DNA from 4 places in the Streptomyces sp. NPDC047853 genome. Region 2 is predicted to be linked to each of the others. Evidence: riboswitches for the same ligand, from Rfam matches in the RefSeq annotation. Region 2 holds a riboswitch; each other region holds the start of a gene.

What was found. Region 2 has a riboswitch for cyclic di-AMP ahead of ACGF5T_RS31045 (M23 family metallopeptidase). Riboswitches for the same ligand answer to the same signal wherever they lie in the genome.
Positions count from the first base shown of each region.
Region 1: another riboswitch for cyclic di-AMP. It lies ahead of ACGF5T_RS35840 (LysM peptidoglycan-binding domain-containing M23 family metallopeptidase); the one in region 2 lies ahead of ACGF5T_RS31045 (M23 family metallopeptidase).
Region 3: another riboswitch for cyclic di-AMP. It lies ahead of ACGF5T_RS00385 (transglycosylase SLT domain-containing protein); the one in region 2 lies ahead of ACGF5T_RS31045 (M23 family metallopeptidase).
Region 4: another riboswitch for cyclic di-AMP. It lies ahead of ACGF5T_RS09135 (transglycosylase family protein); the one in region 2 lies ahead of ACGF5T_RS31045 (M23 family metallopeptidase).

Region 1 covers NZ_JBIDCI010000041.1:2,057-9,819, reverse strand. The annotation lists gene dxs (1-deoxy-D-xylulose-5-phosphate synthase) at 1-1,365, shown strand, start outside; gene ACGF5T_RS35860 (aspartate aminotransferase family protein) at 1,366-2,751, shown strand; gene ACGF5T_RS35855 (XRE family transcriptional regulator) at 2,816-3,454, shown strand; gene ACGF5T_RS35850 (DUF6126 family protein) at 3,451-3,573, shown strand; gene ACGF5T_RS35845 (tyrosine-protein phosphatase) at 3,583-4,380, opposite strand; cyclic di-AMP (ydaO/yuaA leader) riboswitch at 4,804-4,961, shown strand; gene ACGF5T_RS35840 (LysM peptidoglycan-binding domain-containing M23 family metallopeptidase) at 4,966-5,943, shown strand; gene ACGF5T_RS35835 (SGNH/GDSL hydrolase family protein) at 6,207-6,992, shown strand; gene ACGF5T_RS35830 (TetR family transcriptional regulator C-terminal domain-containing protein) at 7,045-7,704, opposite strand; gene ACGF5T_RS35825 (carboxymuconolactone decarboxylase family protein) at 7,760-7,763, opposite strand, start outside.
Region 2 covers NZ_JBIDCI010000023.1:13,635-21,397, forward strand. The annotation lists gene ACGF5T_RS31030 (DNA topoisomerase IV subunit A) at 1-1,493, opposite strand, end outside; gene ACGF5T_RS31035 (pitrilysin family protein) at 1,780-3,132, shown strand; gene ACGF5T_RS31040 (pitrilysin family protein) at 3,129-4,517, shown strand; cyclic di-AMP (ydaO/yuaA leader) riboswitch at 4,706-4,870, shown strand; gene ACGF5T_RS31045 (M23 family metallopeptidase) at 4,883-5,647, shown strand; gene ACGF5T_RS31050 (GntR family transcriptional regulator) at 5,884-6,579, shown strand; gene ACGF5T_RS31055 (HPr family phosphocarrier protein) at 6,723-7,004, opposite strand; gene ACGF5T_RS31060 (GNAT family N-acetyltransferase) at 7,204-7,763, shown strand, end outside.
Region 3 covers NZ_JBIDCI010000001.1:76,343-84,105, forward strand. The annotation lists gene ACGF5T_RS00370 (glycosyltransferase) at 1-1,298, opposite strand, end outside; gene ACGF5T_RS00375 (GNAT family N-acetyltransferase) at 1,327-2,391, opposite strand; gene ACGF5T_RS00380 (HAD family hydrolase) at 2,676-3,485, shown strand; gene ACGF5T_RS00385 (transglycosylase SLT domain-containing protein) at 3,573-4,064, opposite strand; cyclic di-AMP (ydaO/yuaA leader) riboswitch at 4,070-4,234, opposite strand; gene ACGF5T_RS00390 (polyprenyl synthetase family protein) at 4,977-5,987, shown strand; gene ACGF5T_RS00395 (DUF2092 domain-containing protein) at 6,348-7,565, shown strand; gene ACGF5T_RS00400 (ABC transporter ATP-binding protein) at 7,618-7,763, shown strand, end outside.
Region 4 covers NZ_JBIDCI010000003.1:492,098-499,860, reverse strand. The annotation lists gene ACGF5T_RS09150 (DUF501 domain-containing protein) at 1-359, opposite strand, end outside; gene ACGF5T_RS09145 (septum formation initiator family protein) at 449-928, opposite strand; gene eno (phosphopyruvate hydratase) at 1,040-2,320, opposite strand; gene ACGF5T_RS09135 (transglycosylase family protein) at 2,603-3,334, opposite strand; cyclic di-AMP (ydaO/yuaA leader) riboswitch at 3,338-3,504, opposite strand; gene ACGF5T_RS09130 (transglycosylase family protein) at 3,687-4,718, opposite strand; gene ACGF5T_RS09125 (cytochrome P450) at 4,861-6,129, opposite strand; gene ACGF5T_RS09120 (nucleoside triphosphate pyrophosphohydrolase) at 6,219-7,205, opposite strand; gene ACGF5T_RS09115 (SurA N-terminal domain-containing protein) at 7,383-7,763, opposite strand, start outside.

The DNA.
Region 1 (7,763 bases), on a different contig from region 2:
CGCACGACCGACGGCTACGAACGGGTGCTGGCGTGGGGCAAGGACGTGCTCCAGCGCACCCCCGTGGTCGGCAACACCGTCTACGAGGCACTGCACGGCGCCAAGAAGGGCTTCAAGGACGCCTTCGCACCCCAGGGCCTCTTCGAGGACCTGGGGCTGAAGTACCTGGGCCCGATCGACGGGCACGACATCGGGGCCGTCGAATCCGCGCTGCGGCGCGCGGCGCGCTTCCACGGGCCGGTGCTGGTGCACTGCCTCACGGAGAAGGGCCGCGGCTACGAGCCCGCGCTGCGCGACGAGGAGGACCACTTCCACACCGTCGGCGCGATGGACCCGCTCACCTGCGCGCCGCTCACACCCTCCCCGGGGCCCTCCTGGACCTCCGTGTTCGGCGAGGAGATCGTCCGGATCGGCGAGGAGCGCGACGACGTCGTGGCGATCACCGCGGCCATGCTGCACCCCGTCGGCCTCGCCGCCTTCGCCGAGCGCTTCCCCGACCGGGTCTGGGACGTCGGCATCGCCGAGCAGCACGCCGCCGTGTCCGCCGCCGGCCTCGCCACCGGCGGCCTGCACCCGGTCGTCGCCGTCTACGCCACCTTCCTCAACCGGGCCTTCGACCAGCTCCTGATGGACGTGGCCCTGCACCGCTGCGGGGTCACCTTCGTCCTCGACCGGGCCGGCGTCACCGGCGTCGACGGGGCCTCGCACAACGGCATGTGGGACCTGTCCGTCCTCCAGGTCGTCCCGGGACTGCGCATCGCCGCGCCGCGCGACGCCGACCAGCTCCGGGCCCAGCTGCGCGAGGCGGTCGCCGTCGACGACGCGCCGACCCTGGTGCGCTTCCCGAAGGAGTCCGTCGGCCCGGCCGTCCCCGCCGTCGGCCGGGCCGGCTCCATGGACGTGCTGCGCGCCCCGGACCGGCCCGAGGTGCTGCTGGTGTCCGTCGGTGTGATGGCGCCCGTCTGCCTGCGGGCCGCCGACCTCCTCCAGGCCCGCGGCATCGGGTGCACGGTCGTGGACCCGCGCTGGGTCAAGCCCGTGGACCCGGCGCTCGCGCCGCTCGCGGCCCGGCACCGCCTGGTGGCCGTCGTCGAGGACAACAGCCGTGCGGCCGGGGTAGGTTCGGCGGTGGCCCTGGCCCTGGGAGACGCGGACGTCGACGTGCCCGTACGCCGCTTCGGCATCCCCGAGCAGTTCCTCGCGCACGCCAAGCGCGCCGAGGTGCTCGCCGACATCGGGCTGACGCCGGTCGACATCGCCGGCCGGATCAGCGCGAGCCTGGCCGTCGCGGCCGAGCCCGGAGCACGTGCCGAAGGGCCCGTCGGCGACGGGCGGACCGTCCCGCCAGCGCAAGGAGAGAACTGAATGACCAAGGAGTTCGACCTCGCCGCGCTCTTGGCCGAGCGCGGAGCCGAGCGGTACGAACTGCACGCCAGGCACCTCAACCACCAGCTGCCCCGCATGCTGCACACCATCGGCTTCGACAAGGTCTACGAGCGGGCCGAGGGCGCGCACTTCTGGGACGCGGACGGCAACGACTACCTGGACATGCTCGCCGGGTTCGCGGTGATGGGCCTCGGACGCCACCACCCCGTCGTCCGCAAGGCGCTGCACGACGTCCTCGACGCCTCGCTGGCCGACCTCACCCGCTTCGACTGCCCGCCGCTGCCCGGACTGCTGGCCGAGCGGCTGCTCTCCTACAGTCCGCACCTGGACCGGGTCTTCTTCGGCAACAGCGGCACGGAGGCGGTGGAGACCGCGCTGAAGTTCGCCCGGTACGCCACCGGCAGGCCGAGGGTCCTGTACTGCACGCACGCCTTCCACGGGCTGACCACCGGCTCGCTCTCCGTCAACGGCGAGAGCGGCTTCCGCGACGGCTTCGCGCCGCTGCTGCCCGACACCGCCGTCCCGCTCGGCGACCTGGACGCCCTGGCCCGGGAGCTGCGGCGCGGGGACGTGGCCGCGCTCGTCGTGGAGCCGATCCAGGGCAAGGGCGTGCACGAGGCGCCCCCCGGCTACCTGCGCGCCGCGCAGGAACTGCTGCACCGGCACAAGGCACTGCTGATCGCCGACGAGGTGCAGACCGGCCTGGGCCGGACCGGGACGTTCTACGCCTTCCAGCACGAGGACGGCGTCGAGCCCGACCTGGTGTGCGTGGCCAAGGCGCTGTCGGGCGGCTACGTGCCGGTGGGCGCCACCCTGGGCAAGGACTGGATCTTCCAGAAGGTCTACTCCTCGATGGACCGGGTGCAGGTCCACTCGGCGAGTTTCGGGTCCAACGCGCAGGCCATGGCGGCCGGGCTCGCGGTGCTCTCCGTGATGGAGAACGAGGAGATCGTGGCGAACGCCGCCGCCGTGGGGGAGCGCCTGAAGTCCCGGCTGGCGGAGCTGGTGGACCGCTACGAGCTGCTCGCCGACGTGCGCGGCCGGGGGCTGATGATCGGCATCGAGTTCGGCCGTCCCCGGTCACTCAGGCTGCGCAGCCGCTGGACGATGCTGCAGGCGGCCAGGAAGGGGCTGTTCGCACAGATGGTGGTGGTGCCGCTGTTGCAGCGGCACCGGATCCTCACCCAGGTGTCCGGCGACCACCTGGAGGTGATCAAGCTGATTCCGCCGCTGATCATCGACACCTCGGACGCGGACCGGTTCGTCGACGCCTTCACCGAGGTGATGGAGGACGCGCACAGCGGCGGAGGCCTGATGTGGGACTTCGGCAAGACCCTGGTCCGGCAGGCGGTGGCCAACCGCTGAGCCGGGTTTTTGCCTCACAGGCAACAAACTTGTCCGTGAGGCAATCCTCGGGCTGAATGGGAGCATGAACTCCTCCGAGGCGACGGACCCGGCCGAGGGATCGGTCGCCGCCGTCGCACCCCGGCTGCGCGAACTGCGGCGGCGGGCCGTCCTCACCCTGGAGGCGGCGGCCCGTGCCGCCGGGCTGTCGCCCGCCCACCTCTCCCGGCTGGAGACCGGGCAGCGGCAGCCCTCGCTGCCGATGCTGCTCTCCCTCGCCCGTGTCTACGGTACGACCGTCTCGGAACTGCTCGGCGAGACGGCCGCGGACCGGGACGCCGTCGTGCGCGCCGAGGCGATGGAGCCGACGTCCGCCGGCGGCTGGACGTACTGGCAGGCGGGTGGGTCCGGCCGGGGTATGCAGGCCCTGCGGGTCCGCGTGCCGCACGGGTCGCAGGGCGACATCGTGCGGGTGCACCCCGGTGAGGAGTGGCTCCACGTGCTGCGGGGCAGGCTGCGGCTGCGCCTCGGGGAGACCGTGCACCGGCTCGGTCCCGGCGACAGCGCGCACTTCGACTCGCTGACCCCGCACCGGATCGCCGCCCAGGACGCCGACGGCGTCGAGCTGCTCTTCGTCCACACGCTGCTGCAGAGCCCGTCGGCGGCGCTCTGCCTGGGACCGGCCACCACGCCGCCCCACCCCACCCCTGGAGAGATGCCATGAAGATGCAGGACAGGTTTCCGCGGGCCGTGTGGGTGCGGCTCTTCATCTACCTCGTGGTGGGGCACCTCTTCGCGGCCTTCATCTACCTGCTCTTCGAGGTGGGGGCCGGCAGCCGGTGAGCGGACCCCTCAGTCCAGCATCCGCTCGCGCAGCCGCTCCCGGGTCTCCGGAGTGATCCGCAGGCCCTGCTCCAGGTAGGCGTCGACTCCGCCCCAGGTCTGCTCGACGGTCTCCAGGGCCGCCGCGAGGTACTCGGCGCGCGCGTCGAACAGCGGGCTGAGCAGCTCCATGACCTCGGGGGAGTAGGCGGAGGCGGCGGAGCTGCTGCGACGCACCTTGTAGCGGCGGTGCGTGGCGTTCGACTTCAGGTAGTCCTCGACGATGGCGTCCCGCTCGACGCCCAGGGCGAGGAGGGTGATCGCGATCGACAGGCCCGCGCGGTCCTTGCCGGCCGCGCAGTGCATCAGGGCCGGGACGCTGTCCTCGGCGAGCGCGTGCAGCACCCGTGAGTGTTCCGCCGTGCGCTCCTTGATGATCAGGCGGTAGGAGCCGATCATCCGCTCGGCGCCCTTGTCGCCGGCCAGGATCTCGCGGAGCTGGTCCAGGTCGCCGTCGCGGACCATCTTCCAGAACTCGGCACCGTCGGCCGGGTCGCTCAGCGGCAGGTTGACATTGCGCACGCCCGGCAGCTCGATGTCCGGCCCTTCGAGCTTCTGGTCGGCCGCGTTGCGGAAGTCGAAGATCGTGTGCAGGCCCAGCGAGGCCAGGAACGCGGCGTCCCCTCCGGTGGCGTGTGCCAGGTGACCGCTGCGGAACAGCACTCCCTGTCGTACCCGCCGTCCGTCCACGGTCGGCAGGCCGCCCACGTCACGGAAGTTGCGCACACCGGCCAGCTCGGGTTCGGTCGACGGGACCTGCTGCGTCACGGGGGCTCCTCCCACTCCGCCCCGTCGGCGCTGCTCGCCGCCGGGCTTCACTCGAAGATACGGCACGGTCCCGCGACTTCGGTGGCCGGGACGTCCGACAGTGGAGCATCTGCGCCTTCTGTCCGTATTGGCGCTTTGGTTCCAACTGGCGCGGAAATAAAAGGGGCTGGAGGTACGGCGCGTGAGCAGCGTCATATCCGTGACGGTGCGTTGCCTGGCATGTCCACGTAATGCGGCCGATTTTCAAGGACCTTTACCCGAGTCGACGTGGCGCGCTTCGACGGAGGGTGACCGACGATTCCCACAAAGGATCATTTGGAACACCGGTCGGCGCAACCTGTCGCTTGTCGCTGCGCGTCCTGGTCGCTTACGTTCACCACCGATCCGGACGGACGCCTAATCCTGCCGCCGACCGGAGCCCGCACTCATCGACCACCCGTACACGGCAGGAGCGGGGGACCCACAGGTAGAACTGCCTGTTCCGGTTCCCGGAACGGCTTGGGGTTAAGCCGCGTCCCGACGCGGCCGGGCATCTCCAGCTCGCACCCGACAGCTCACCTCGCAGGCGCCGGAGAGGAATTCGCCATGCCCGCCAAGGGTAAGCACCGCCGTACCAGGGCCATGCGCCTGACCCGTGCCATCGCCGTCGCCGGAACCGGTGGCGCCGCGCTCGCGCTTCCGCTGATGGGCGCCGCCGGGGCCCACGCCGCTCCCGCGCAGTCCGCTTCCGAGAAGCCCGTGCAGTCCGTGCAGTCCGTCGCCGCGTCGACGAAGAAGGCCGCCGGCGCGGAGAAGAACGGGGACGCGCGGACGTACACCGTGAAGAGCGGTGACTACCTCTCGAAGATCGCCGACGAGCAGGACGTCGACGGCGGCTGGAAGAAGCTCTACGCGGACAACCGCGAGGCCGTCGGTTCGGACCCGTCGCTGATCCACCCCGGTCTGAAGCTCGCCGTCGACGGCCGGGCCGCCCAGTCCTCGGCCCCGTCCTCCTCCGCCCCGTCGGAGAAGCCGGCCGCCGAGAAGCCCGCCGCGGCCGAGAAGCCGGCCCCCGCGAAGGCCGAGCCGGCCGAGAAGGCCTCGGAGGCCGCGAAGAGCTCCGCCGACTCCTCGGACTCCTCGGCGTCCTCGAACACGAGCACCCAGTCCGCCGGCAGCGGCTTCGTGTCGCCCGTCCCGAGCGGCACCCTGGGCACCCCGTACCACCAGACCGGCAGCATGTGGTCCAGCGGCTACCACACCGGCACCGACTTCGTCGTCCCGACCGGCACCTCCCTCAAGGCCGTCGGCGCGGGCACCGTCGTCTCCGCGGGCTGGGGCGGCGCGTACGGCAACCAGGTCGTCATCCAGCTCGCCGACGGCCACTACGCCCAGTACGCCCACCTCTCCTCCCTCTCCGTCTCCGCGGGCCAGTCCGTGACGGCGGGTCAGCAGGTCGGCCTCTCGGGTGCCACCGGCAACGTGACCGGCCCGCACCTGCACTTCGAGATCCGCACCACCCCGGACTACGGCTCGGACGTGGACCCGGTCGCGTACCTGCGCTCCCACGGCGTCTCCCTCTGACGAGGAACTGACGCGCCCTCCCGCGCCACCGAAGGCCGGACCCCGATCCCCGGGTCCGGCCTTCGCTGTATCCGGACGCGGTGTATCCGCACGTGGCGTATCCGGACCGGGCGTATCCGGACCGCGCGTATTCCTGAATTGGCGAATACTTTAGGCGTGGTCTTTCTCACCGCCCGTCAACCCTTTCTACGGTCGCGTAGGTCACATTCGAAGGTGAATCATGGGCCGACGTGGCAGACGATTCGAAGAGTGACAACGGAACAGTGATCGGGTCGTACGTGGCGGTGGGGGACAGCTTCACCGAGGGCGTCGGAGACCGGGGCCCCGACGGGTCGTTCGTCGGCTGGGCCGACCGGTTCGCGGTACTGCTCGCGGACCGGCGCCCCGAGGGCGACTTCACGTACACGAACCTCGCCGTACGCGGCAGGCTGCTCGACCGGATCGTGGCCGAGCAGGTGCCGCGGGCCGTCGAACTCGCCCCCGACCTGGTCTCGTTCTGTGCGGGCGGCAACGACATCATCCGGCCCGGTACCGACCCCGACGAGGTGGCCGAGCGGTTCGAGCAGGCGGTGGCCGCGCTGACCGCCGCGGCCGGCACGGTGCTGGTGACGACCGGCTTCGACACCCGCGGGGTGCCCGTCCTCAGGCGCCTGCGCGGCAAGATCGCCACGTACAACGGGCACGTCCGGGCCATCGCCGACCGGTACGGCTGCCCCGTGCTCGACCTGTGGTCGCTCCGGACCGTGCAGGACCGCAGGGCGTGGGACGCCGACCGGCTGCACCTGTCGCCGGAGGGCCACACGCGCGTGGCGCTGCGCGCGGGCCAGATCCTCGGCCTGCCCGTCCCGGCCGACCCCGACCAGCCCTGGCCCCCGCTGCCGCCGCGCGGCACCCTGGACGTCCGCCGGGACGACGTCCACTGGGCCCGCGAGTTCCTGGTCCCGTGGATCGGCCGCCGGCTGCGCGGCGAGTCCTCGGGCGACCACGTGATCGCCAAGGGGACGCTCTCGGCGGAGGACATCAGGGGGCGGATCGCGACGGTGGCCTGAGGGCGGAAGATCGCCGTCTCGCGTTCCGCGTCAGCCGTCCGGCGGGCCCGGGCTACGGGGTCCCGGTCGCGCCGGCGGGGGACGGGCCGGGCCGGCGCCGGGGCGTCGTCAAGGCCTCCCGCTCCAGACCCAGTTCCCGGGCGAGGGCCTCGTCCATCCACTCCTGGGCCCGGGCCCGCGACACCGAGCCCCCGTACGAGGTCAGCTGCACGGCCAGTCCGTCCAGCAGCGCGGTCAGACGCAGCGCGGCGGCTTCGGGCGCGGAGCAGCGGAACTCCCCGGCGGCCACGCCCTCGGCGATGACCGCGGCGATCGCCGCCTTCCACTGGCGGTCGAGTTCCAGCGTGACGCTCCGCAGCGCGGGCTCGCGCAGCGCCACCGCCCAGCCCTCGATCCACAGCCGCCAGCCCTTGGCCTGCCCGGTGGGGGCGTACCACCGTACGGCCGCCCGCAGCCGGCGCAGCGCCGACGTGCGGCGGCCCAGCAGCCTGCGCAGATGAGCGAGATCGTCCTCGGCGGCGTGGGTGAACGCGGCGGCGACCAGCTTCTCCTTGGTGGAGAAGTGGTAGAGCACCAACGCGTTGCTGACGCCGAGCGCGGCGGCCACGTCGGCGATGCGCAGCGCCGCCACCCCCCGCGCCGATATCTGCTCGATGGCCGCGCGCAGCAACTCCTCGCGCCGCTCCGCCACACTCAACCGGACTCTCGCCACGCCCGTCACCCTATACAGGCCCCGGACGTGCGGTGGCGGCCGCAGGCCCGGCCGGTCAG
Region 2 (7,763 bases):
ACCGTACGCCGGTCGGTGCCGAACTTCTTCGACACCGCCGCCAGTTCGGCGGAGACCAGCTTGCGCAGCTCGGCGTCCGAGTCGAGGATCCGGGTCAGCTCCTCGATCTCCGCGTTCAGCCGGTCCTTCTCCGACTCCAGCTCGATGCGGTCGAACTTGGTGAGCCGGCGCAGCGGCGTGTCCAGGATGTACTGCGTCTGGATGTCGCTCAGCGAGAACCGCTCCATCAGGCGCTGCTTGGCCTGTGCGGAGTTCTCGCTGGAGCGGATGAGCCGGATGACCTCGTCGATGTCGACCAGGGCGGTGAGCAGGCCCTCGACCAGGTGCAGGCGGTCGCGGCGCTTGGTGCGGCGGAACTCGCTGCGCCGCCGTACGACGGTGAAGCGGTGGTCGAGATAGACCTCCAGCAGCTCCTTGAGGCCCAGGGTGAGGGGCTGGCCGTCCACCAGGGCCACGTTGTTGATGCCGAAGGACTCCTCCATCGGCGTCAGCTTGTAGAGCTGCTCCAGGACCGCCTCGGGCACGAAGCCGTTCTTGATCTCGATGACCAGGCGCAGCCCGTGCTCGCGGTCGGTGAGGTCCTTGACGTCCGCGATGCCCTGGAGCTTCTTCGAGCCCACCAGGTCCTTGATCTTGGCGATGACCTTCTCGGGGCCTACCGCGAAGGGCAGCTCGGTGACGACCAGGCCCTTGCGGCGGGCCGTCACGGTCTCCACGGACACCGTCGCGCGGATCTTGAACGTGCCGCGGCCCGTCTCGTAGGCGTCCCGGATGCCGGGCAGACCAACGATCCGGCCGCCGGTCGGCAGGTCGGGGCCCGGTACGTGCTTCATCAGGGCTTCGAGGTCGGCGTTCGGGTACCGGATCAGGTGCCGGGCGGCCGCGATCACCTCGCGCAGGTTGTGCGGCGGCATGTTCGTGGCCATGCCGACCGCGATGCCGGAGGCGCCGTTGACCAGCAGGTTCGGGAAGGCGGCGGGCAGTGCCACCGGCTCCTGCTCCTGGCCGTCGTAGTTGGGACCGAAGTCGACGGTGTCCTCGTCGATGGACTCCGTCATGAGGCTGGTCGCCTCGGCCATCCGGCACTCGGTGTACCGCATGGCGGCCGGCGGGTCGTCGTTGCCCAGCGAGCCGAAGTTGCCGTGGCCGTCCACCAGGGGCACGCGCATGGAGAAGGACTGGGCCATGCGCACCAGGGCGTCGTAGATGGACGCGTCGCCGTGGGGGTGCAGCTTGCCCATGACCTCGCCGACGACACGGGCGCACTTCACGTAGCCGCGCTCGGGCCGCAGACCCATCTCGTTCATCTGGTACACGATGCGGCGGTGCACCGGCTTGAGGCCGTCGCGGGCGTCCGGGAGCGCACGGGAGTAGATGACCGAGTACGCGTACTCGAGGAAGGAGCCCTGCATCTCGTCGACGACGTCGATGTCGAGGATCCTCTCCTCGTACGCGTCGTCGGGCGGCGGGGTCTTCGTGCTACGGCGGGCCATCGCTGCCGGCTCCTTGCTGAAGCGTGAACGGTGATCTGACGCGGTCCATTGTGGACCGCGGCACTGACAGCGACCGACCAGGACCCGTCACGGGCTGCCCGGCCCGGCGCTGCCCGCAGGGTACGCCCTCGCCCCCGTCGGACCGCCAACCCCGTTCTCGCTCTCGGCGTAGGAGGTGCGGGAACTTCACCGGTGGCCCGCGCGCTTGCATACAGTGGCGGGACCGGCGGAATTCCGCAGTTCCGCGCCATGACTCGACCAAGATTCCGCGAGCGAAGGGACGTACATGCCCATGGGTCACACGGCCACAGCCCAGGCAGACTCCGGCGGCCTGACAGCGACCGAGCACCGCCTGGCCAACGGCCTGCGCGTGGTGCTCTCCGAGGACCACCTGACCCCGGTCGCGGCGGTGTGCCTCTGGTACGACGTCGGCTCGCGCCACGAGGTCAAGGGGCGCACCGGCCTGGCTCACCTCTTCGAGCACCTGATGTTCCAGGGCTCCGCCCAGGTCAAGGGCAACGGTCACTTCGAGCTGGTGCAGGGCGCCGGTGGCTCGCTCAACGGCACCACCAGCTTCGAGCGCACCAACTACTTCGAGACCATGCCCGCCCACCAGCTGGAGCTCGCCCTCTGGCTGGAGGCCGACCGCATGGGCTCGCTGCTCGCCGCCCTCGACGAGGAGTCGATGGAGAACCAGCGGGACGTGGTCAAGAACGAGCGCCGCCAGCGCTACGACAACGTCCCCTACGGCACCGCGTTCGAGAAGCTGACCGCTCTCGCCTACCCGGAGGGCCACCCCTACCACCACACGCCGATCGGCTCGATGGCCGACCTGGACGCGGCGACCCTGGAGGACGCGCGCGCGTTCTTCCGCACCTACTACGCGCCGAACAACGCGGTGCTGTCGGTCGTCGGCGACATCGACCCCGAGCAGACCCTCGCCTGGGTCGAGAAGTACTTCGGCTCCATCGCCTCGCACGACGGCAAGCAGCCGCCCCGGGACGGTTCGCTGCCCGACGTCATGGGCGGGGAGCTGCGCGAGGTCGTCGAGGAGGAGGTCCCGGCCCGTGCCCTGATGGCGGCCTACCGCCTGCCGGAGGACGGCACGCGCGCGTGCGACGCGGCCGACCTGGCCCTCACCGTCCTGGGCGGCGGCGAGTCGTCCCGGCTGTACAACCGGCTGGTGCGCCGCGACCGCACGGCCGTCGCCGCCGGCTTCGGTCTGCTGCGGCTCGCGGGAGCGCCCTCCCTGGGGTGGCTGGACGTGAAGACGTCCGGTGACGTGGAGGTGCCGGTCATCGAGACCGCCATCGACGAGGAGCTCGCCCGGTTCGCCCAGGAGGGCCCGACCGCCGAGGAGATGGAGCGCGCCCAGGCCCAGCTGGAGCGCGAGTGGCTGGACCGCCTGGGCACGGTCGCGGGCCGCGCCGACGAACTGTGCCGCTACGCGGTGCTGTTCGGCGACCCGCAGCTCGCCCTCACCGCCGTGCAGCGGGTGCTCGAGGTCACGGCGGAGGAGGTCCAGGAGGTCGCCAAGGCCCGCCTGCGCCCCGACAACCGCGCGGTGCTCGTCTACGAGCCCACCGCCCCCGCCGACGTGAACGACGCCACCGACGAGAACGAGGAGGCGGCCAAGTGACCGAGCTCGCCACCATGGAATTCCACCAGCGGCCGCAGGCCGGCGAGCCCAGGCCGTGGGCGTTCCCGGCACCGGAGCGCGGCAGCCTCGACAACGGCCTGACCGTGCTGCGCTGCCACCGCCCCGGCCAGCAGGTCGTCGCCGTCGAGGTGCTGCTGGACGCGCCCCTGGACGCCGAGCCCACCGGTCTCGACGGCGTCGCCACCATCATGGCGCGGGCCTTCTCGGAGGGCACCGACAAGCACTCCGCCGAGGACTTCGCCGCCGAGCTGGAGCGCTGCGGGGCCACCCTCGACGCGCACGCCGACCACCCCGGCGTCCGGCTCAGCCTGGAGGTGCCCGTCTCGCGCCTCGCCAAGGCCCTCGGCCTGGTCGCCGACGCCCTGAGGGCACCCGCGTTCGCGGACGGCGAGGTCGAACGGCTGGTCCGCAACCGCCTCGACGAGATCCCGCACGAGCTGGCCAACCCCGCCCGCCGGGCCGCCAAGGAGCTCTCCAAGGAGCTGTTCCCGGCCGGGACGCGCATGTCGCGCCCCCGCCAGGGCACCGAGGAGACCGTCGCGAGCATCGACTCCGCCGCCGTACGCGCCTTCTACGAGAAGCACGTCCGGCCCGCCACGGCCACCGCCGTGGTCGTCGGTGACCTCACCGGCGTGGACCTCGACGCGCTGCTCGGCGAGACGCTGGGCGCGTGGACCGGCTCCGCCGCGGAGCCCCGTCCCGTGCCGCCGGTGACCGCCGACGACCGGGGCCGGGTCGTCATCGTGGACCGCCCCGGCGCCGTCCAGACGCAGCTGCTCATCGGCCGCACCGGCTCCGACCGGCACGACCGTGTGTGGCCCGCCCAGGTGCTCGGCACCTACTGCCTCGGCGGCACCCTCACCTCGCGTCTGGACCGCGTCCTGCGCGAGGAGAAGGGCTACACCTACGGGGTCCGGGCGTTCGGGCAGGTCCTGCGCTCCGCGCCCGACGGGACCGGCGCCGCCATGCTGGCCATCAGCGGCTCCGTCGACACCCCCAACACCGGCCCGGCCCTGGAGGACCTGTGGACGGTGCTGCGCAAGCTCGCCGAAGGCGGGCTCACCGACGCCGAGCGTGACGTCGCCGTGCAGAACCTGGTGGGCGTGGCGCCGCTGAAGTACGAGACGGCGGCCGCCGTCGCGAGCACCCTGGCCGACCAGGTCGAGCAGCACCTGCCCGACGACTACCAGGCGACGCTCTACCGCCAACTCGCCGCCACGGGCACCGTGGAGGCCACGGCGGCGGTCGTGAACGCCTTCCCGGTGGACCGTCTGGTGACGGTCCTCGTCGGCGACGCGGCACAGATCAAGGAGCCGGTCGAGGCGCTCGGCATCGGTGAAGTCACCGTGGTGGCGGCCGAGTAGCGGTACGCGCGTGGGGCCCTGGTGACCGGAGTGTCACCAGGGCCGCCGTTTGTCCGAATTGGGGGAGAGGCTGCCTGTCTGCGCTGTGGCATGCGCTACAAAAAGCCGGTTGCGTTTGAGGATTGAAGACAACCGCGTTTAGCGTCTTCCGGGCTGTTCGTCAGGCAGTGCGCCGCACCCGCGGCACCGGACAGTCATCGCCGAGTCCCCGTACGGCGCGAGCCAGGGGAGCCGGGGACCCACCGTAGTCCCTGGGGTGAATCGGACGCCCGCGCGTGCCGCGAGGGGGTCCGTAGGAGACCTTCCACCTCCGAACCCGTCAGCTAACCCGGTAGGCGAGAGGGAAGGAAAGGACCAGCCACTACATGGCGTTCACGCGCGCCGCCGGCAAGCACCGCCGTCCCGGCCGGATGCACCGCACCACCGCCCGCGCGGCGGGTGTCGCGGCCCTCGCCACCACCGGCGTCGTCGGCACCCTCGCGGCTCCGGCGCTCGCCGCCGAGCCCCAGGTGGAGCAGAGCGGGCTCACCCCGGTCATCAGCATCGGCGACTCCCTGGCCGACGAGATCGACGCCCAGGCCGCCGCGCAGAAGCAGGCCGCCCTGGACGCCGCCGCCCGTGAGGCGGCGCAGGAGGCCGCGCGCGAGCGGGCCGCCGAGGCCGCCCAGGAGGCGCGCGAGGCCAAGGAGCGCGCCGCGCGGGAGGCGGAGCGCAAGCGCCTCAACACCTTCGTCACGCCGATCACCGCGTCCTACGTCTCCACCGCCTACCAGGCCGGCAGCTCCCTGTGGTCCTCCGGCAGCCACACCGGCATCGACTTCCACGCCTCCACCGGCACCTCCGTGCACGCGGTCGGCGTCGGCACCGTCGTCGAGGCCGGCTGGGGCGGGGCGTACGGCAACCAGGTCGTGCTCAAGATGCACGACGGCACGTACACGCAGTACGGCCACCTGTCGTCCATCGGTGTCTCGGTGGGCCAGTCGGTCGACGCGGGACAGCAGATCGGCCTCTCCGGCGCCACCGGCAACGTCACCGGACCGCACCTGCACTTCGAGGCCCGTACGAGCCCCGAGTACGGCTCGGACCTGGACCCCGTCGCCTACCTCCGCTCCCACGGCGTCAACGCCTGACGGCGGCGCGCACATCTGACGACGGCGTGAACGTCTGACGAGCGACGAACGGCACGCGAAAGCCCCGGCTCCCCGAGTCGGGGATTTCGCATTTCCAGGGTGTTCCCGGCGTGGCCGTTGTCCAAAAAGTGTCCATGAAATCCACATCGCCGTCGGAATTCCCGCCGCATTGGCCTAGAGTCGCTGAACACGCGTCAATCGTCGACGTTTCCCGGGGATGAAGGCGGAGGTCGGGCATGCGCATTCCGGCGCACTCGGTGTGCACGGCGATCCGGGACGACATCGTCTCCGGTGTCCACGGGCGCGGCAGCCGCCTCACCGAGGAACTCCTGGCCCGCCGCTACGGCGTCTCCCGCGTCCCCGTCCGTGAGGCACTGCGCACGCTGGAGGCGGAGGGGTTCGTGGTGACCCGGCGGCACGCGGGCGCGTGCGTCGCGGAGCCGACCGAGCGGGAGGCGGCCGACCTGCTGGAGACGCGCACGCTCCTCGAACCCCTCGGCGCGTCCCGGGCCGCCCGGCGCCGCACCGAGGCGCATCTCAAGGTCCTGCGCGGCCTGGTGCGGCTGGGCCAGGAGCGTGCCAGGCAGGGGAGCAGCGACGATCTGCGCTCGCTGGACGGCTGGTTCCACGAGACCCTCGCCCAGGCCGCCGGCAGCCCGTCCCTGACGGCGTTGCTGACCCAGCTGCGCCACAAGATCGCCTGGCTGTACGCCGTGGAGGCCGCGGCCGACCCGGTGGAGTGCTGGGCGGAGCACGGCGCGATCGTCGACGCGGTGGCCCGGGGCGACGGCGAGCGCGCACGGGCGCTCATGACGCTGCACGCCGAACGATCGGCGCCGGCGCACCGCCTGCGCTTCGCCGTCGAAGGCGAGGCGGCGGACCGTGTGAGGAACCCGCAACGTGCCGTAAACATCTCGGGTCTGCGTTATTAACATGAGCGCCGTATACAAAGACAGGGGAATTCGGAGGGCTCGTTTCTGCTGCCCGTGAAAAGCGAATCCACCCCCGGGAGTGGTGCAAGAGAAAGGCCCGCCCGGAATTCCGGGCGGGCCTTTCTCGGCGGTGCTGCCGTCGGTCAGACGGTCTCGGGAAGCTCTTCGAGACCCTCGGCGACGAGCTTCGCAAGCCGCTCCAGGGCGGCGTCCGCGCCCTCGGCGTCGGAGGCGAGCACGATCTCCTCGCCGCCCTGGGCGCCGAGGCCGAGGACGGCCAGCATGGAGGCCGCGTTGACGGGGGAGCCGTCGGCCTTGGCGATCGTGACCGGGACGCCTGTGGCCGTGGCGGCTCGGACGAAGATGGAGGCGGGGCGGGCGTGGAGACCCTCGGCCCAGCCGACGTTGACGCGGCGCTCAGCCATGTGATGCTGCCCTTCAGGTGTTCAGGGGTCTGATGTTGTCTAGACCACTCTTGTCTAGACCAGTTTCCCACATCGTGAAGCGTCCCGGGACGGCTGTGCGCAGCCCCGCGTGGTCGTCGGACCGCGGCCTCGGCCCGACCTTCCGTCCTGCACAGACTGCCTCGCGCCGTTGTCGTACGCGAGCCGTACTCTGGGGCCCATGCAGACCTCGTCGGACCGGCACGAGTACCCCGCCCACTGGGAAGCCGACGTGGTGCTGCGCGACGGCGGCACCGCGCGCGTCCGCCCCATCACCGTTGATGACGCCGAGCGCCTGGTCAGCTTCTACGAGCAGGTCTCCGACGAGTCGAAGTACTACCGCTTCTTCGCGCCGTACCCTCGCCTGTCCGCCAAGGACGTCCACCGCTTCACGCACCACGACTTCGTGGACCGGGTGGGACTCGCGGCCACCATCGGCGGCGAGTTCATCGCCACCGTACGCTACGACCGGATCGGCGCCGGCGGAACACCCGCCTCCGCGCCGGCGGACGAGGCGGAGGTCGCCTTCCTCGTCCAGGACGCCCACCAGGGGCGCGGCGTGGCCTCCGCGCTGCTGGAACACATCGCCGCCGTCGCCCGCGAGCGGGGCATCCGTCGCTTCGCCGCCGAGGTGCTGCCCGCCAACACCAAGATGATCAAGGTGTTCAGGGACGCCGGGTACACCCAGCAGCGCAGCTTCGAGGACGGCGTGGTCCGCCTGGAGTTCGACCTCGAACCGAC
Region 3 (7,763 bases), on a different contig from region 2:
TGGAGCCGCGCCAGACGCCGCGGCCAGGGGTACGTACGGGAGTCGTGCCCACCCGGCGCCCCCGTCACGGGACCCACGCCACGACCGGCGGCGGGACCCCCGGCGGCGGGACCCCCGGCGGCGGGACCACCGGCCGCGGTCGCGTCGGCGGCGCGAGCCCCGGCCGCACGGACGGCGGTCAGCGCCCGCGCGTGCGCGAGCCCGCCCGGCACCCGGGCGAGGAAGGCGGGCAGCAGCGCGGGCCGGTTCACCAGGATCGCGGTGAGGTAGGCGGTGAGGCCCGCGCCGTAGCCGTACGCCTGGGTCTCCAGGTCCCGCCAGGTCTCCCGGTGGTGGTGCCAGACCAGGGCCGAGGGGGTGTAGCGCAGCCCGTGCCCCTGGGCGAGGACGCGGACGAAGCCGTAGAGGTCGTCACCGCCCCGGGCCCGGGTGCCCGCGCCGGTCGCCGGGTCGAAACCGCCGACCGTGCGCAGCACCTCCGTACGGAAGGCCATGTTGGCGCCGGAGCCGAAGCGTCCCGCGGTGAACGGGAACAGCGGCTCGTCGGCGGGTGGGTGCCGGGGGTCGTAGGTCCGGGGGGCGAAGCCCTTCGCGAAGCCGCCGTGGCTCTCCAGCAGCACCTGGGCGGGGGTGCCCAGCCGTGCGGGCAGGATCAGCCCCGTGGCGCAGCCCAGGCGCGGGTCGGCGGTGAAGGGCGCGGTCAACTCGCTGAGCCAGCGCGGGTCCGCGACCACGTCGTCGTCGGTGAAGGCGACCACCTCGGCGCGTACGGCCGCGAGCCCCCGGTTGTGCGCGCTCGCCAGCCCGGGGACCGGTTCGCGGACGTACCGCACCCGTTCCCCGTACTTGCGCTCGACCAGATCCCGGGTCTCCTCGGTCAGGGGGGCGTTGTCGACGACGACGATCTCGAAGTCCGGGTGGTCCTGCGCGAGCAGGGAGTCCAGCGCGCGGGCGAGCTGGTCCGCGCGTTCCCGGGTGGCGACCACGACACCGGCGGACGGCGGCGCGGGCGACGGCCCGGGCGTCGTCCCGCCGGGCACCTCCCGGGCGAGCGCCGCCAGCACCTCCGTGGGATCGGCGCCCTCGGGCACCTCCCCGAGCAGTGTCCCCACCGGCCGCCCCGCCCGCCTGACCAGGAGGAACACCGTCCCGGACGTCACCGCCGCGCTGCCCGGCCCCGGTCTCAGGACGGGGCCCTCGGCACCGAGGTCCAGCTCGGCGACCTGCACCGGCCCGATGCTCAGGAACTCCGCGATCTCCCGCTGTGTCTCCTGCCGCGCACGCCGTACACCGGCCATGCGCCCACCCCCTCGTGGTTGCCCTTGGTCATGACCGGCGCAGCCGGGCCGCGCCCCTGAGCGTCCGTACCGCCAGCGAGGCCAGCCGGGGACGGTCGCGCACGAAGCCGTGCGCGCGGCGGGCCGGTTCGCGGCCGAGCCGGTGCAGCGCGGCGCCCGCCCCCGGGCGCGTGGCGGCGCCCTCGTACACGGGCATGCCACCGGTCCTGAGCGCGTCCTTGTACTCCGCCGCACCCCGGCCCAGGTCCAGCATGCCGATCCCCCCGGCGGCGGCCGCCTCGGCCATGCGCAGATGCAGGACCAGCCCCGGCGAGTACTTGGCGAAGGACGGGTCGTACGCCGGGAACCAGCAGGCCAGGACCGTCGCCGAACGCAGCCCGAAGTGGGCGGCGACCGGCCGGCCGCCGGCGTAGAGCACGGACAGCGTGCCCGTGCACTCCGGTGCCCGGGTCTCGGCCAGCCGGGCCACGAGCCGGGTGATCCACTCCCGCGCGAACCGGTCCCGGCGCCCCGTCCTGCGGTACTGCGCCGACTTCCACTCCATCAGCGTGCGCAGGGCGGCCGGCTCGCGCTCGTCGAACACGAAGCGCACCTCCCCGACCTGGCGGCCGAGTCTGCGCTCCTTGGCGAGCGTGGTCTTCAGGAACTTCGGCGACCGGACGCGCAGCGTGCCCTCGTACGCCTCGTACCCCTGCGCCACGTCGACGACGTACGTGGTGTGTTCCTCCGCCGCGAACGGGACGAACAACGCCTGGTCCGCCTCCAGGTTGTCGAAGGCGAAGCTCGACAGGGAACAGGCCCTGAGCAGCCGGCGGGTGTCCGGGACGAGTCCCTCGCGCAGCACCGCGCCCTGGCAGTCCGAGACCCCGAGCCCGATCGCCCGGCCCTGGCCCAGCGCACCGCGCTCGTGCGGCAGGAAACCGGCCGCCTCGCCGCCCTCGTACACCACGGCCACCCGCGCCCGCGGCCGTACCCGGCCCACGACGTCGGTGAACTCCGGCTCCATGAAGGGATTGCGGGGCGCCGTCGACTTGGCGCGCAGCTCCCGCCAGTGCTCCCGTTCCCCCTCGCCCAGCTCCTGTGGCCTGAGCACGCGCACACGTCCGCCGTTCAACCCGACCCCCCGATCAAGTCCCCCTGGACAGAAGGAAGGTACCCCCCGGGGGGCCCGGCCGGTAGGCGGCGGGCCATCTTGTTGCCAATCGGTGCACAGGCCTTGAACCGGCCTTAGGGGAGATGTGCCAGGTTCCGGACACGAACGTGCGTCCTCGCGCGTACTTGCGCCCTACTCGTACGCACTTGTGCCGTACTCGCGCGTCCTCGTTCGGATGCGGTCGCGGGTGAGTCGGACAGGTCCGGTGTCCGTATTCTCTGATCATGGACCGCACCGCGTATTCACTCGTCGCCACCGACCTCGACGGCACGCTGCTCCGCGGCGACGACACCGTCTCCGACCGGTCGCTGGCCGCGCTGGCACGGGTGGCCGAGGCGGGTGCGCGGCACCTGGTGGTGACCGGCCGGCCGGCCCCCCGGGTCCGGTCCCTGCTCGACCGTCTCGGCTGCACGGGGCTCGCGGTGTGCGGACAGGGCGCGCAGGTGTACGACGCCGGCGCGCACCGGATGCTGTGGTCGGTCACCCTGGACCGGGAGCTGGCCGAGACCGCGCTCGGCAAGATCGAGGCCGAGGTCGGGCAGGTGCACGCCGCCGTCGACCAGGACGGCGTGGACGGCCTCACGCTCATCGAGCCGGGGTACCTCATGCCCCACCCGACGCTGCCCGCGGTGCGGGTCGAGCGGCGCGACGAACTGTGGGAGGCGCCGATCAGCAAGGTGCTCCTGCGCCATCCCGACCTCGGCGACGACGCGTTGGCGGCGACGGCGCGCGCGGTGGTCGGCTCCCTCGCCACGGTCACGATGTCCGGGCCCGGGACGGTGGAGCTCCAGCCGTGCGGCATCACCAAGGCGACCGGCCTGGCGCTGGCCGCCGAACACCTCGGGCAGAGCCGGCGGCGGACGATCGCCTTCGGCGACATGCCCAACGACATCCCGATGTTCCAGTGGGCCGCCCGCGGTGTCGCCATGGCCGACGCCCATCCCGAACTCAGGGCGGTGGCGGACGAGGTCACCCTCACGAACGAGGACGACGGCGTGGCCGTCGTCCTCGAGCGGATCTTCGGTACCTCCTAGCGCGGCCGCCGCCGCGGGGGGCACCCCTTTGTGCGAGTCCGTACGAGCCGGTACGAGTCACTACGACTCACTACGACGCGGTACGGCTCAGTACGCGCCGAAGACGTTGTCCATCGAGCCGTACCGGTCGGCCGCGTAGTTGCAGGCCGCGGTGATGTTGGCGACCGGGTCGTACGGGTCCCAGGAGGTGCCGGGCACGTGGTACGCCTGGAAGGTCGGGTCGATCACCTGGAGCAGGCCCTTGGACGGGGTGCCGTTGATGGCGTTGATGTCCCAGTTGTTGATCGCGAGCGGGTTGCCGGAGGACTCCCGCATGATGTTGCGGTGGATGCCCTCGTAGGAGCCGGGGATGCCGTGCTGCGCCATGACGTCCAGCGACTCGCGGATCCAGCCGTCGAGCGTGTTCGGGTACGTGGTCGCGGCGGTGGCGGCGGCCGGGGCGGCGGCCGGGGTGGCCGCGGACGCGCCGGTGGCGCCGATGAGCGGCAGGGCGAGCACGGCGGCGCCGGTGCCGGCGACGGCGAGCTTGCGGGCGATGCGGGCGGTCCGGGTGTGACGGTTCTGACCGTTGGCAGACATGCTTGAGTCCCTCTCCTTACGCCTGCGAGGTGAGCTGTCGGGTTCGGGCGGGGAGGTGCCCGGCCGCGCCCTGACGGGTGCGGCTTCACCCCGAGCCGCTCCGGTGGTGACCGGTGCGGCGACTTACCTGGGTCCCCCGCTCCTGCCTGCGAGTTTGTTGGTGGATGACTGTGCGTTCGGGCGGTGGCAGGATTCGGCGTCCGCCCGACAGGCCGGGAACGTATGCGAGAGCACATGTCCGGAACAAGTGCAGGAATCACCCAACGCGCCTGTTGACCTTGATCTGGGGCGTTTGAGGTGCTTGATCCTTTGCGTCTGCCAAGCCTCAACTGGCTTGCGGGGCAAAGGGAGGGCGCAGTCGGCGACGCGGTTGCTCACAGGGGGGACGGAGTGAGCCAACTCACGGGACTCAATAAGAGCGGCAAATCGGGCATTAATCCCAACTATGCGCCAACCGGCCGTGGGTGGGGAGTGCGGTGCGGGACGGCTCGCCGGGCGGCTGCCGCTCGGACGGCACCGGCCTTCGCGCGCTCCCCTCATGGGGGCCGCCCTCCGCGCCCCGTCCCGTCCGGTGTTCCCGTGCGCCGTGCGGGCATCCGTTCGGCACGGGAGGGGGTGTGCCGAGTGGGTGACGTTCTCGGAGTGCGGGCCGTTGGGAGGGGTGATGGGATCTTCCGTGGCGGCTCCCGGTCCGCTCGTGTTCCGGGCCGCGTCCCTCCAGCGATGTCGATCAATATCTGCTCATATCGCCTGATCAAAAACTTGCCGCGCATGATCCGATACCGACCGGCCTGTAACGGTGGGCGCTAGCGGTGATCGAAACGTGACCGGATACGCTGACTTGAGTGGTGGCAGCGACCTATCGACAAACCAGGTAATCGCCAGTAGACACCAGCAGACAGGAGACCCCTCGTGACCGTCGTCGGGCCGTTCGGGCTGAGCGTGCGGGACCAGGCTCTGGAAGCCGATGTCCAGGCCGGATTGGTGGCTGTCGAGGAAGGGTTGCTCGAGGCAACCAAGAGCGAGGTGCCCTTCATCACGGAGGCCGCCCAGCACCTGGTGCGGGCGGGAGGCAAACGGTTCCGCCCGTTGCTGGTGATGCTCGCGTCCCAGTTCGGCGACCCCTACGCCCCCGGCATCGTGCCCTCGGCGGTCGTCGTGGAGCTGACCCACCTCGCCACGCTGTACCACGACGACGTGATGGACGAGGCCGCCGTACGGCGCGGCGTGCCCAGCGCGAACACCCGCTGGGACAACTCGGTCGCGGTCCTCACCGGCGACTTCCTGTTCGCCCGCGCCTCCCAGATCCTCGCCGACCTCGGCCCCGAGGCGGTCCGTGTGCAGGCCCTGGCCTTCGAGCGGCTGGTGACCGGCCAGATCCTGGAGACGGCGGGCCCGCAGGACGGCCGGGACCCGGTCGACCACTACCTGGACGTGCTGGGCGGCAAGACGGGATCGCTGGTGGCCGTCTCCTGCCGGTTCGGCGCGATGATGTCCGGCGCCGACGAGACGGTCGTGGACGTGCTGACCCAGTACGGCGAGCGGCTCGGGGTCGCCTTCCAGCTCGCGGACGACGTCCTGGACATCGCCTCCGACTCCCACGAGTCGGGCAAGACACCCGGCACCGACCTGCGGGAGGGCATTCCGACCCTCCCGGTGCTGCGGCTGCGCGAGCGGGCGGCCCGGCTGGGGCTGGCCGAGGACGTCGCCCTGTGCGAGCTGCTGGACTCCGACCTGAGCGACGACGCCCGGCACGCGGAGGCGCTGCGCCTGCTGCGCGCCCACCCCGCGCTGGAGCAGGCGCGCCGGGACACCGTCCGGTACGCCGAGGAGGCCCGGGCGGCGTTGGCCCCGCTCAAGGAGTGCGACGCGAAGACCGCGCTGGTGGAGCTGTGCGAGGCCGTGGTGCACCGGGCCGGCTGAGCCTCGCCGGCCGGGTCGGCGCCGCCACGCGTGCCGGCGCCGGTGTCGCCGCCCGGTAGGGGCCGCCCGTGAGGGCCGGCCCGGAGCGGGTCGGCGGCGCACCCGCTCCCGCGGGGGGCGTGTACCGGAGGGTGCACCCCACCCCTACGGGCCGGGGGAGTCGCCGCCCCTGCGTGTCATCCCGCAGGAGTACGCGGAGTTGAGCCCGCGGTCTGACGCTTCCGCCCGGCGTATTTGGTCAGATGGTCACCACGGAAAACACCAATCCTCACCGATTCGGGTGAGAATGGCGGCTCACGGGTGAGAGAACGAGTGCGAGGTCGCGAGACAGCCGCCGCCGACGACGGAGGTAGGGCACACATGGCACCGATCGATTCCGACGACAACACGACCGCCGCCGGGGAGGGCGAGGAGACGCGCGCCGGACGGCGAAAGGCCGCGCGGTACGTCGTCCCGGTCGCGGTGATGGGAGTGGCGGCCGCGACGATCGGCCTCGTCCCCGCGCTCGCCGACTCCGGGGACCCCGACCTCCCGAAGATCACGGCGGAGCAACTGCTGCAGAAGATCGCCGCGTCGGACGTCGAGCAGCTGTCCGGCACCGTCAGGATCAGCACGGATCTGGGCCTGCCGGACCTCGGCGGCCTGGAGAGCGGCCTGCTGTCCGGGATGTCGGGTGGCCCCGGCGCCGGCGGCGACGAGGACGGCTCCGCGGCCGACCCGTCGGCCAAGCTCACCGGGCTGGTCTCCGGCACCCACACGCTGCGGGTCGCCGCCGACGGCCCCGACCGGCAGAAGCTGTCCCTGCTGGAGAACGCCGCCGAGTACAGCCTGATCCACGACGGCAAGGACGTCTGGGGCTACGACAGCGCGTCCAACGAGGTCTTCCACTCCACCGCCCCCGAGACCACCGGCCAGCGGGAGAAGGAGATGCCGGTCACCCCGAAGGACTTCGCCGACCAGGCGCTCGAGGCGGTCGACGACACCACCTCGGTGACCGTGGACGGCACCGCGCAGGTGGCCGGCCGCGATGCCTACCGGCTGGTGATCAAGCCCAAGCAGTCCGGGTCCACCGTCGGTGCCGTCACCGTCGCGGTGGACGCCGGGACCGGTATGCCGCTCAAGTTCACGCTGACCCCGGCGAGCGGCGGCGCCGCCGTCGTGGACGCGGGCTTCACCCAGGTCGACTTCGCGAAGCCGGACGCGTCGACGTTCGACTTCACCCCGCCCAAGGGCGCGAAGGTCACCGAGGGCGACGAGGCGGCCGGGGCGCCGGAGCGGGAACACCGGGCCGGGGGCGGTCTCGCCGAAGGGGCGGACGGCCTGAAGGTCATCGGGGAGGGCTGGAACGCGATCGCCACCTTCGACACCGGTGGCCAGGGCGGCCTGCCCACGGCTGCCGCGGGCGGTGGCCTCGGCGGTTTCCTCGGCTCCTTCGGCGACCAGGTCAAGGGCGACTTCGGCACCGGCACGGTCTTCAAGACCCGCCTGGTCAACGCCCTGATCACCGACGACGGGCAGGTCTACGCCGGTGCCGTCACCAAGGACGCGCTGGTCGAGGCGGCCGACGCCGCGAAGTAGCGGCACCGCCGCCCCCGTACGACAGGAGCCCGTACGACAGGAGAGGGAGCCGATGGCCCGACCGGCCGCCGCGCAGCCGAAGCGCCCGGACCGGGGGAGCGTGGAGGACGCCGTCATCGCCACCCGCGCGCTGACCAAGCGCTACGGCGGCGGACACCTCGCCGTCGACGGTCTGGACCTGACCGTCCCGGCGGGCAG
Region 4 (7,763 bases), on a different contig from region 2:
AACCCGGTCAGCTCCTCGATCTCGTCGCGGCGCCGGATGTAGTCCTCGTGCGCGGCCCGGTAGGCGGCGGCCAGCTCGGGGTCGGTGGCGAGGCGCTCGGTCATCTCCTTCATCACGCCGTTCGCCTCCAGCGTGCCGATCGCGGAGGCCGCCCGGGGGCACGTCAGGTAGTACAGCGTGGGGAAGGGCGTGCCGTCGGGCAGCCGCGGCGCCGTCTCCACGACGTCCGGCTGACCGCAGGGGCAGCGGTGCGCGATGGCGCGCAGGCCGCGCGGAGGACGCCCGAGCTGCTGCTTGAAGGCCGCCACGTCCGCGTCGGTGGGCTCGGTGCGCGGGGTGGTCGGCGGGGGAGTCTGCATGACTGTCTTCTGCTGGTCTTCCTGTTGAGTCACGGCCGGCGCGGTCGGTTCACGGCCGGCGCGGTCGGTTCACGGCCGGCGCGGTCGGTTCACGGCCGGCCGGCGGCGTCGGCCTTGTCGATCCCGTCCCAGACGTTGCGGTACCAGGGGCGGTCGGCGGCACCGGCCTCGGCGCGGGCCTGCTTGGCGGCGTCCGGGTCGACGACGACGAACCCCGTCTCCCCCGGCATCACGTAGTGCAGCCGCAGCCGGACCTGCTGCTCGGCGTAGGCGTCGTCCTGCCAGCGCGCCTTGAGGTCGCGCAGCTCCTCGACCCGGCTCCGGGTCTCGCGCTGCTCCCGCTGGAGATCGGCGACCTCCGCCCGCTGGGCGACGTACTGCCGTATCGGATAGGCGAGCGCCACGACCAGCGAGCAGAGCACCATCGCGAGCAGCGCGGCCCGGCCGGTCAGCCGGGAGCGGCGGGCCTGGCGCTTGGTCTGCGAACGGTAGACCCGGGCCGCGGTCTGCTCCCCGATGATCCGGATCCTGGTCGCGGTGGAGAAACGGTCCCGGTCCTTCACCGCCATGTCCCCGCCTCCCCTGCACCCTCGTGCGTCGCCCTACGTGCGTACGTCCCCGCACACGGTACGGGACCGAGTACGGGGACGTACGTACGACGCCGCCTCTTACCGGGCGGGTCAGCCCTTGAAGCGGGGGAACGCGCTGCGGCCGGCGTACACCGCGGCGTCGTCGAGGATCTCCTCGATGCGCAGCAGCTGGTTGTACTTGGCGACGCGCTCGGAGCGGGCCGGGGCACCGGTCTTGATCTGGCCGCAGTTGGTGGCGACGGCCAGGTCGGCGATGGTGACGTCCTCGGTCTCGCCGGAACGGTGGGACATCATGCACTTGAAGCCGTTGCGCTGGGCCAGCTCGACGGCGTCCAGGGTCTCGGTCAGCGAGCCGATCTGGTTCACCTTGACGAGCAGGGCGTTGGCCGAGTTCTCCTCGATGCCGCGGGCCAGGCGCTCCGGGTTGGTGACGAACAGGTCGTCGCCGACGAGCTGCACCTTGTCGCCGAGCTTGGCGGTGATGGTGTTCCAGCCGTCCCAGTCGTCCTCGAACAGCGGGTCCTCGATGGAGACCAGCGGGTACGCCTCGACCAGCTCGGCGTAGTACTCGGTCATCTCGGCGGCGGTGCGGTTCTTGCCCTCGAAGGCGTAGGAGCCGTCCTTGTAGAACTCGGACGCGGCGACGTCGAGCGCCAGGGCGATCTGCTCGCCGGGGGTGTAGCCGGCCTCCTTGATCGCCTCGAGGATCAGGTCGAGGGCCTCGCGGTTGGAGCCGAGGTTCGGGGCGAAGCCGCCCTCGTCGCCGAGGCCGGTGGCCAGGCCCTTGTTCTTCAGGACCTTCTTCAGCGTGTGGTAGACCTCGGCGCCCCAGCGCAGGGCCTCGGAGAAGGACTCCGCGCCGATCGGGGCGATCATGAACTCCTGGATGTCCACGTTGGAGTCGGCGTGCGAGCCGCCGTTCAGGATGTTCATCATCGGCACCGGCAGCAGGTGCGCGTTGGGGCCGCCCAGGTAGCGGAAGAGCGGCAGGTCGCTGGCCTCGGAGGCGGCGTGGGCGACGGCGAGGGAGACGCCGAGGATGGCGTTGGCGCCCAGCGAGCCCTTGTTGTCGGTGGCGTCCAGGTCGAACATGGCCTGGTCGATCAGGCGCTGCTCGGTGGCGTCGTAGCCGACCAGCTCCGGGCCGATCTGCTCGATGACGGCCAGGACGGCCTTCTCGACGCCCTTGCCCAGGTAACGGGCCGGGTCGCCGTCACGGAGTTCGATGGCCTCGAAGGCGCCGGTGGAGGCGCCGGAGGGAACGGCGGCACGACCCGTGCTGCCGTCGTCGAGGCCGACCTCGACCTCGACCGTGGGGTTGCCTCGGGAGTCCAGGATTTCCCGGGCTACGACGACGTCGATGGACGGCACGAGCATCTCCTTCTTCAATGTGACGCTTCGGTGTGACGCGCGGGTCCACAGGACCGCAGCGGCTCTGCGGGACCGAGCCTAACCGGCTCCGGGCGATCGGCCAGCCGATCGCCCACCCGCTGGACAGAACCGAGAGTAAATTGTTTCCGAACGGAACAAAGACGTTTCCGGAAACACCCGCGGCCCCGGGGACGGCGGCGCGGGCGGGACGGGGGCGTGAAAAACCCGTCCCGGCGCGTACGGGGGAACACGCGCCGGGACGGGAGCAGGCGGGGCCGCCGCTTACTTCAGGTGCAGCTGCTGGCCCGGGTAGATCAGGTCGGCCTCGTCGACGATGTCGTCGTTCAGCTTGAACAGCTTCGCCCAGCCGCCCTTGACGTCGTGCTCCTGGGCGATCGAGCTGAGGGTGTCGCCCTTGACGACCTTGTACTCGCCGTCGCCCTTCTCGACCTTCTTGCCGGTCGGGGTGGTGACGGTCTTCTTCTCGGCCGGCTTCTCGGCGGCCGGGCGCTCCTCGGAGCGGGAGGCCTTCTGCTCGGTGGAGCGGTCGGCGGTGGAGCCGCTGCTCTGGCTCTCGGAGCTGCCGGAGCCCTGCGCGGAACCGCTGTCCTGGCTCTCGGTGGAGCCGCCACCGGTGTACGCGGCGCCCGACAGGCCGGTGCCGCAGACCGGCCAGGCACCCTTGCCCTGGCCCGCGAGCACCTTCTCGGCGATCTCGATCTGCTGCGACTTGCTCGCCTGGTCGGCGGTCGCGGCGTACTGCGTACCGCCGTAGCCGGCCCAGGTGGAGGCGGAGAACTGCAGACCGCCGTAGTAACCGTTGCCGGTGTTGATGGACCAGTTGCCACCGGACTCGCACTGGGCGACGGCGTCCCACTCGGAGGCGGTGGCGGCGGAGGCGTTGCCGGCCGCCATCAGCGGGGCGGCGACGGCGGCACCGGTGACACCGGCGACGGCGATGACTCGGGTGGCCTTGGACGGGCGACGGTGCTTGCCCTTGCCGGAAAACAGCATGGTTGATCCCCTCACCGACGCCTGCGAGGTGAGCTGTCGGGTTCGGGCCGGTTGAGTTGCCCGGCCGGGTTCCTCGCGGAACTCGGCTCCACCCCTAGCCGCTCCGGCTCGACTGCCCGGTGCGGCACTTACCTTGGGTCCCCCGCTCCTGCCTGCGGCGCTTGACGCGACGACTGTTCCCGGACGGCCGCTGGCAGGATTCGGCGTTGCGGCAGCCGGGGCCCGCGATGGCGAGCGACCATGACCGTAGACACGCGCTCGCCGGATTTTCAAAGACGATCACGGCTTCTGAGAGCTATGTCTCACGTGATCCAAATCGGACATAGGCCCCGAACCGTGACGCGAACTCCCCCTACTTTTGGCCCGATTCGCCCCCGACCATGAGCGTCTGACCGGGCAGGATGTGGTCCGGGTCGGCGCCGACGACCTCCTCGTTGCCGACGTACAGCGAGCGCCACCCGCCGTCGAGCTCAAGGGAGTCGGCGATGCCCCAGAGGCTGTCGCCGGAACGGACGGTGTACGAGCCGTCGACGACCTCTCGCGCCTCGTCCTCACCGCGCGAGGCATGCCGCCCCGACGCGTCGGTCCCGCGGCCCTCCTCCACGCCCTCCTCGGCGCGGTCGCCGCGGTGCTTGCCGGCGCCGGACCCCGCGGTGTCGGTGAGGGCCGAAGAGCCCGCACTCTGGCCCGCCTTGTCCGTTTCGTCACCCTTGGTGGTGGCTGCGGACGACCTGTCGGACTCCTGCGGGTCGGCGGTCGCCGAGGGGCTGGTTCCGGGCGCCGTGTCGGCCTTGGCCGTTTCGTCCGGTTCGGTCGACGGGGAGTCAGGCGTGGCCGGGGGCGGGGACGAAGGCGAGACCCCGGAGGCCCGCTCGGACTCTTCGGACGAGCCGGACGAGCCGGTGCCGGACGCCCCGGTCGACCGGGGAGCCTTCGGCGTCCCCGCGTCGTCCGACCCCTGCGACGGACCCTCCTCCGCCGCACCCGTGCCGCCGGCCGGCGAACCCGAGTCGTTGCCCAGGCCCGCGAGCAGGCCGCAGGTCGGCCAGGCGGCGATGCCCTGGTCCGCGCGCAACTTCTCGGCGATTCTTATCTGCTGGGAGCGGCTGGCCTGATCGGCGCTCGACGCGTACTCCAGGCCGCCGTACTGCTCCCAGACGTCCTGGGACAGTTGCAGCCCGCCGTAGTAGCCGTTGCCGCTGCTCTGGCTCCAGGCGCCGCCGGTCTCGCACTCGGCGACCCGGTCCCAGTTCGCCCCGTCGGCCGCGTGCGCGCCGGTGGCGCCGAGAAGCGGGATCGCGATGGCGGAGCCCGTGACTCCGGCGGCGACGACCAGGGCGGGTGCCTGGCGGGGGCGGCGGTGACGACCGTTCCCGGAGAGCATGCGACGACCTTTCACGAGACAGCGAGGATCGCGTGGCCGTGAGACTGGGGGCCACGTTGATCCGTGAACGTATAGGCAGATGATCGCTTGTCACAAGTTCATGCCGCGCAGATCACGTGAAGATCACAAAGTTGAGCGCGTGTCACTTTTGCGGAGGCGACGCAACGCTCCCGTTCGCCGGTGCGACCGGTGTGAACGACACGGGCAGGGTGCGCAGACCTCGCATGATGAGCCCGCCGCGCCAGCGCAGTTCGGCCGGGTCGGCGGCGAGGCTCAGGTCCGGCAGGCGGGTGAGGAGCGTGGCGAGCGCGGTCTGCCCCTCCAGCCGGGCGAGCGGGGCGCCCAGGCAGTAGTGGATGCCGTGGCCGTACCCGAGGTGCTGGCTGTCCCGGCGGGAGAGGTCCAGGGTGTCCGGGTCCGTGAACCGCTCCGGGTCCCGGTCGGCGGCGGCGAGGACGACGAGGACGGGGTCGCCCGCCGCGATGTCCTGCCCGCCGATGGTGAGCGGCCGGGTGGCGAAGCGCCACGTGGCCAGCTCCACCGGGCCGTCGTACCGCAGCAGTTCCTCCACTCCGGTCTCCAGCAGGGCGCGTTCGCCGTCGGCCAGGGACGACTGGAGACGGGCCCGCTGCTCCGGGTGCGTGAGCAGGGCGTACGTCCCGTTGCCCACCAGGTTCACCGTGGTCTCGAAACCCGCGAACAACAGGATGAAGGCCATGGCCGCGGCCTCGTTCTCGGTGAGGTGCTCCCCGTGGTCCGAGGCGCGGATGAGGCCGGAGATGAGGTCCTCACCGGGTCCGGGCTCGGGTGTCAGCGCCGCGCGCTTGCGGTGGATGAGCTCGGCGAGGTAGCCCCGCATCTTCTTCACCGACCGCGCCACCCCGCCCCGTGGCCCCCCGCCGTGGCGGATCATCATGCCCGCCCAGTCCCGGAAGTCGTCCTGGTCCTCGCGGGGTACGCCGAGCAGGTCGCAGATGGCGTAGATGGGGAGCGGGAAGGCGAACTCGTGGATGAGATCGGCGCTGCCGGTGGCGGCGAACCGGTCGATGAGCCCGTCGGCGAGCTCCTGCACGCGGGGCGCGAACTCCGCCACCCGGCGCGGGGTGAACGCCTTGCTGACCAGTCGGCGCAGCCGGGTGTGGTCCGGCGGGTCGATGTTCAGCAGATGGGTCATCAGGTCGGCCTTGCGCTCCCCCGGGATGCCGGTCTTGCCCTTGGCGTGCGCGGGCTCGTCGTGGTGGGCCGGGTTCTTGGACAGCCGTGGGTCGGCGAGGGCCTGCTTGGCGTCGGCGTACCGGGTCACCAGCCAGGCCTCCACGCCGCTGGGCAGCCGCGTCCGGTGCACGGGGGAATGCTCGCGCAGCCAGGCGTACGCGGGGTAGGGGTCGCTCGCGAACTCCCAGGTGAACAGCTCGGGGGCCGGGCCCTCGGTGGCACCGGGGGCACGGTGGCCGGGGTGGGGCGGGCGTCCGGGGTGGCCGGGTCGGGGCGGGTGGCCGGTCACCCCTCGACCTCCCTGATCGCGTCCCGGTAGGTGCGGGCCGCCGCTCTCAGGGCCGCCTCCGGGTCGGTGCCCTCGGACTCGGCGCGGGCGGCGAGGGCGAGGAGTTCGTAACCGACACCTTCGCCGGTGGGAAGGGGGACGGTGAGGCCCGCCGTGCGGACCCGGGAGGCGAGCTTGGCGGCGAGGGCGAGGCCGGGCTGGCCGAGCGGGACGCCCTCGGTGACCGAGGTGCGCTGCTTCTCGGCGGCCTTGGTGCGCAGCCAGTGCTCCCTGACCTCCTCGGGGGTGGTCGCCGTCTCGTCGCCGAAGACGTGCGGGTGGCGGTGGATCAGTTTGCTGACGATGGTGCCGGCCACGTCGTCCACGGAGAACGGGGCGTCGGGGTCCTCCTCGGCGATGCGGGCGTGGAACACGACCTGGAGGAGTACGTCGCCCAGTTCCTCGCGGAGTTCGTCGCGGTCGCCGTCCTCGATCGCCTCGACCAGCTCGTACGCCTCCTCGATGGCGTACTTGGCCAGGCCCTCGTGGGTCCGCCGGGACGACCAGGGGCATTCGACGCGGATGCGGTCCATGACCTGCACGAGGTCGAGGAGGCGGGCGCCCGGGAGGTCGTAGGAGGCGGGGAGCAGCTCCAGGTCGGGCATGGCCAGGCGGCCGGAGCCGGCGAGGCGGGCCAGTCCGTCGGTGAGCGCGGGGTCGCCCTCACCGGTCGCCACGACCACCACGGTCCGGCCGCCGGCGCAGGCCGCGACCAGCTCCTCGGCGGTCGGGGCCCCCTCGTCGACCCGTATGCCCGCCTCGCGCAGGTACGGGAGCTGCGGGTGCGCCGCGTCGGCGCACAGCACGCGGTCGGCGGTGCGCAGGGCCTGCCAGGCGGGCCAGGACAGCAGGCCGGGGGCCACGCGATGGCTCGTGGTGAGCAGGACGATGCGGCCGGGGTCGGGGGCGGTGCCGGGAGCGGCGTCGGCGCTGATTGCGTTCACGATCAGAAACGTAACGCACGCGGCTGACGGCGCCCTGAGTTGTCCACAGGGGCTGTCCACAAAGGCTGTCCACAGGGCGGTGCCCACCCGGCGTGTCCGCACGGGGTGCCCGTGCCGGTTCTCCGCCGCGTGGTCGCCCGGGCCTGTCCGTCGGTGGGCAGGCCCCGCGCAGGACCGTTACGCCGTCTGCTGGGAGCGCTGTGCCGTGATCTCCCGCAGCCACGGCGTCTTCGCGTCGACGCGGCTGCTCTTCTGGACGTCCCAGTCGCCGTAGCGCGGATTGAGGTCGACGTCGAGCTTGGCCGAGGCCTTGGACAGGGCCTGCCAGAACTCGGGACGGCTGGTGTCGGTGCCGAGGCTCTCGGCGAGCTTCTGGGCCTCCAGCTGGAGACGGAGGTTCTCGTCGAGGCGCTCGGGGGCGACACCGTACTGCTGCAGCCAGACCGTCTCCAGCTCCTTGGCGCCGCCGGCCTGCTCCTCCAGTCCGCCGCGCATCTTCTGCACCTCACCGCGGCTGACGGTCACCCCCGCGTCCTGGGCGGCGCGGTGCAGGACCCG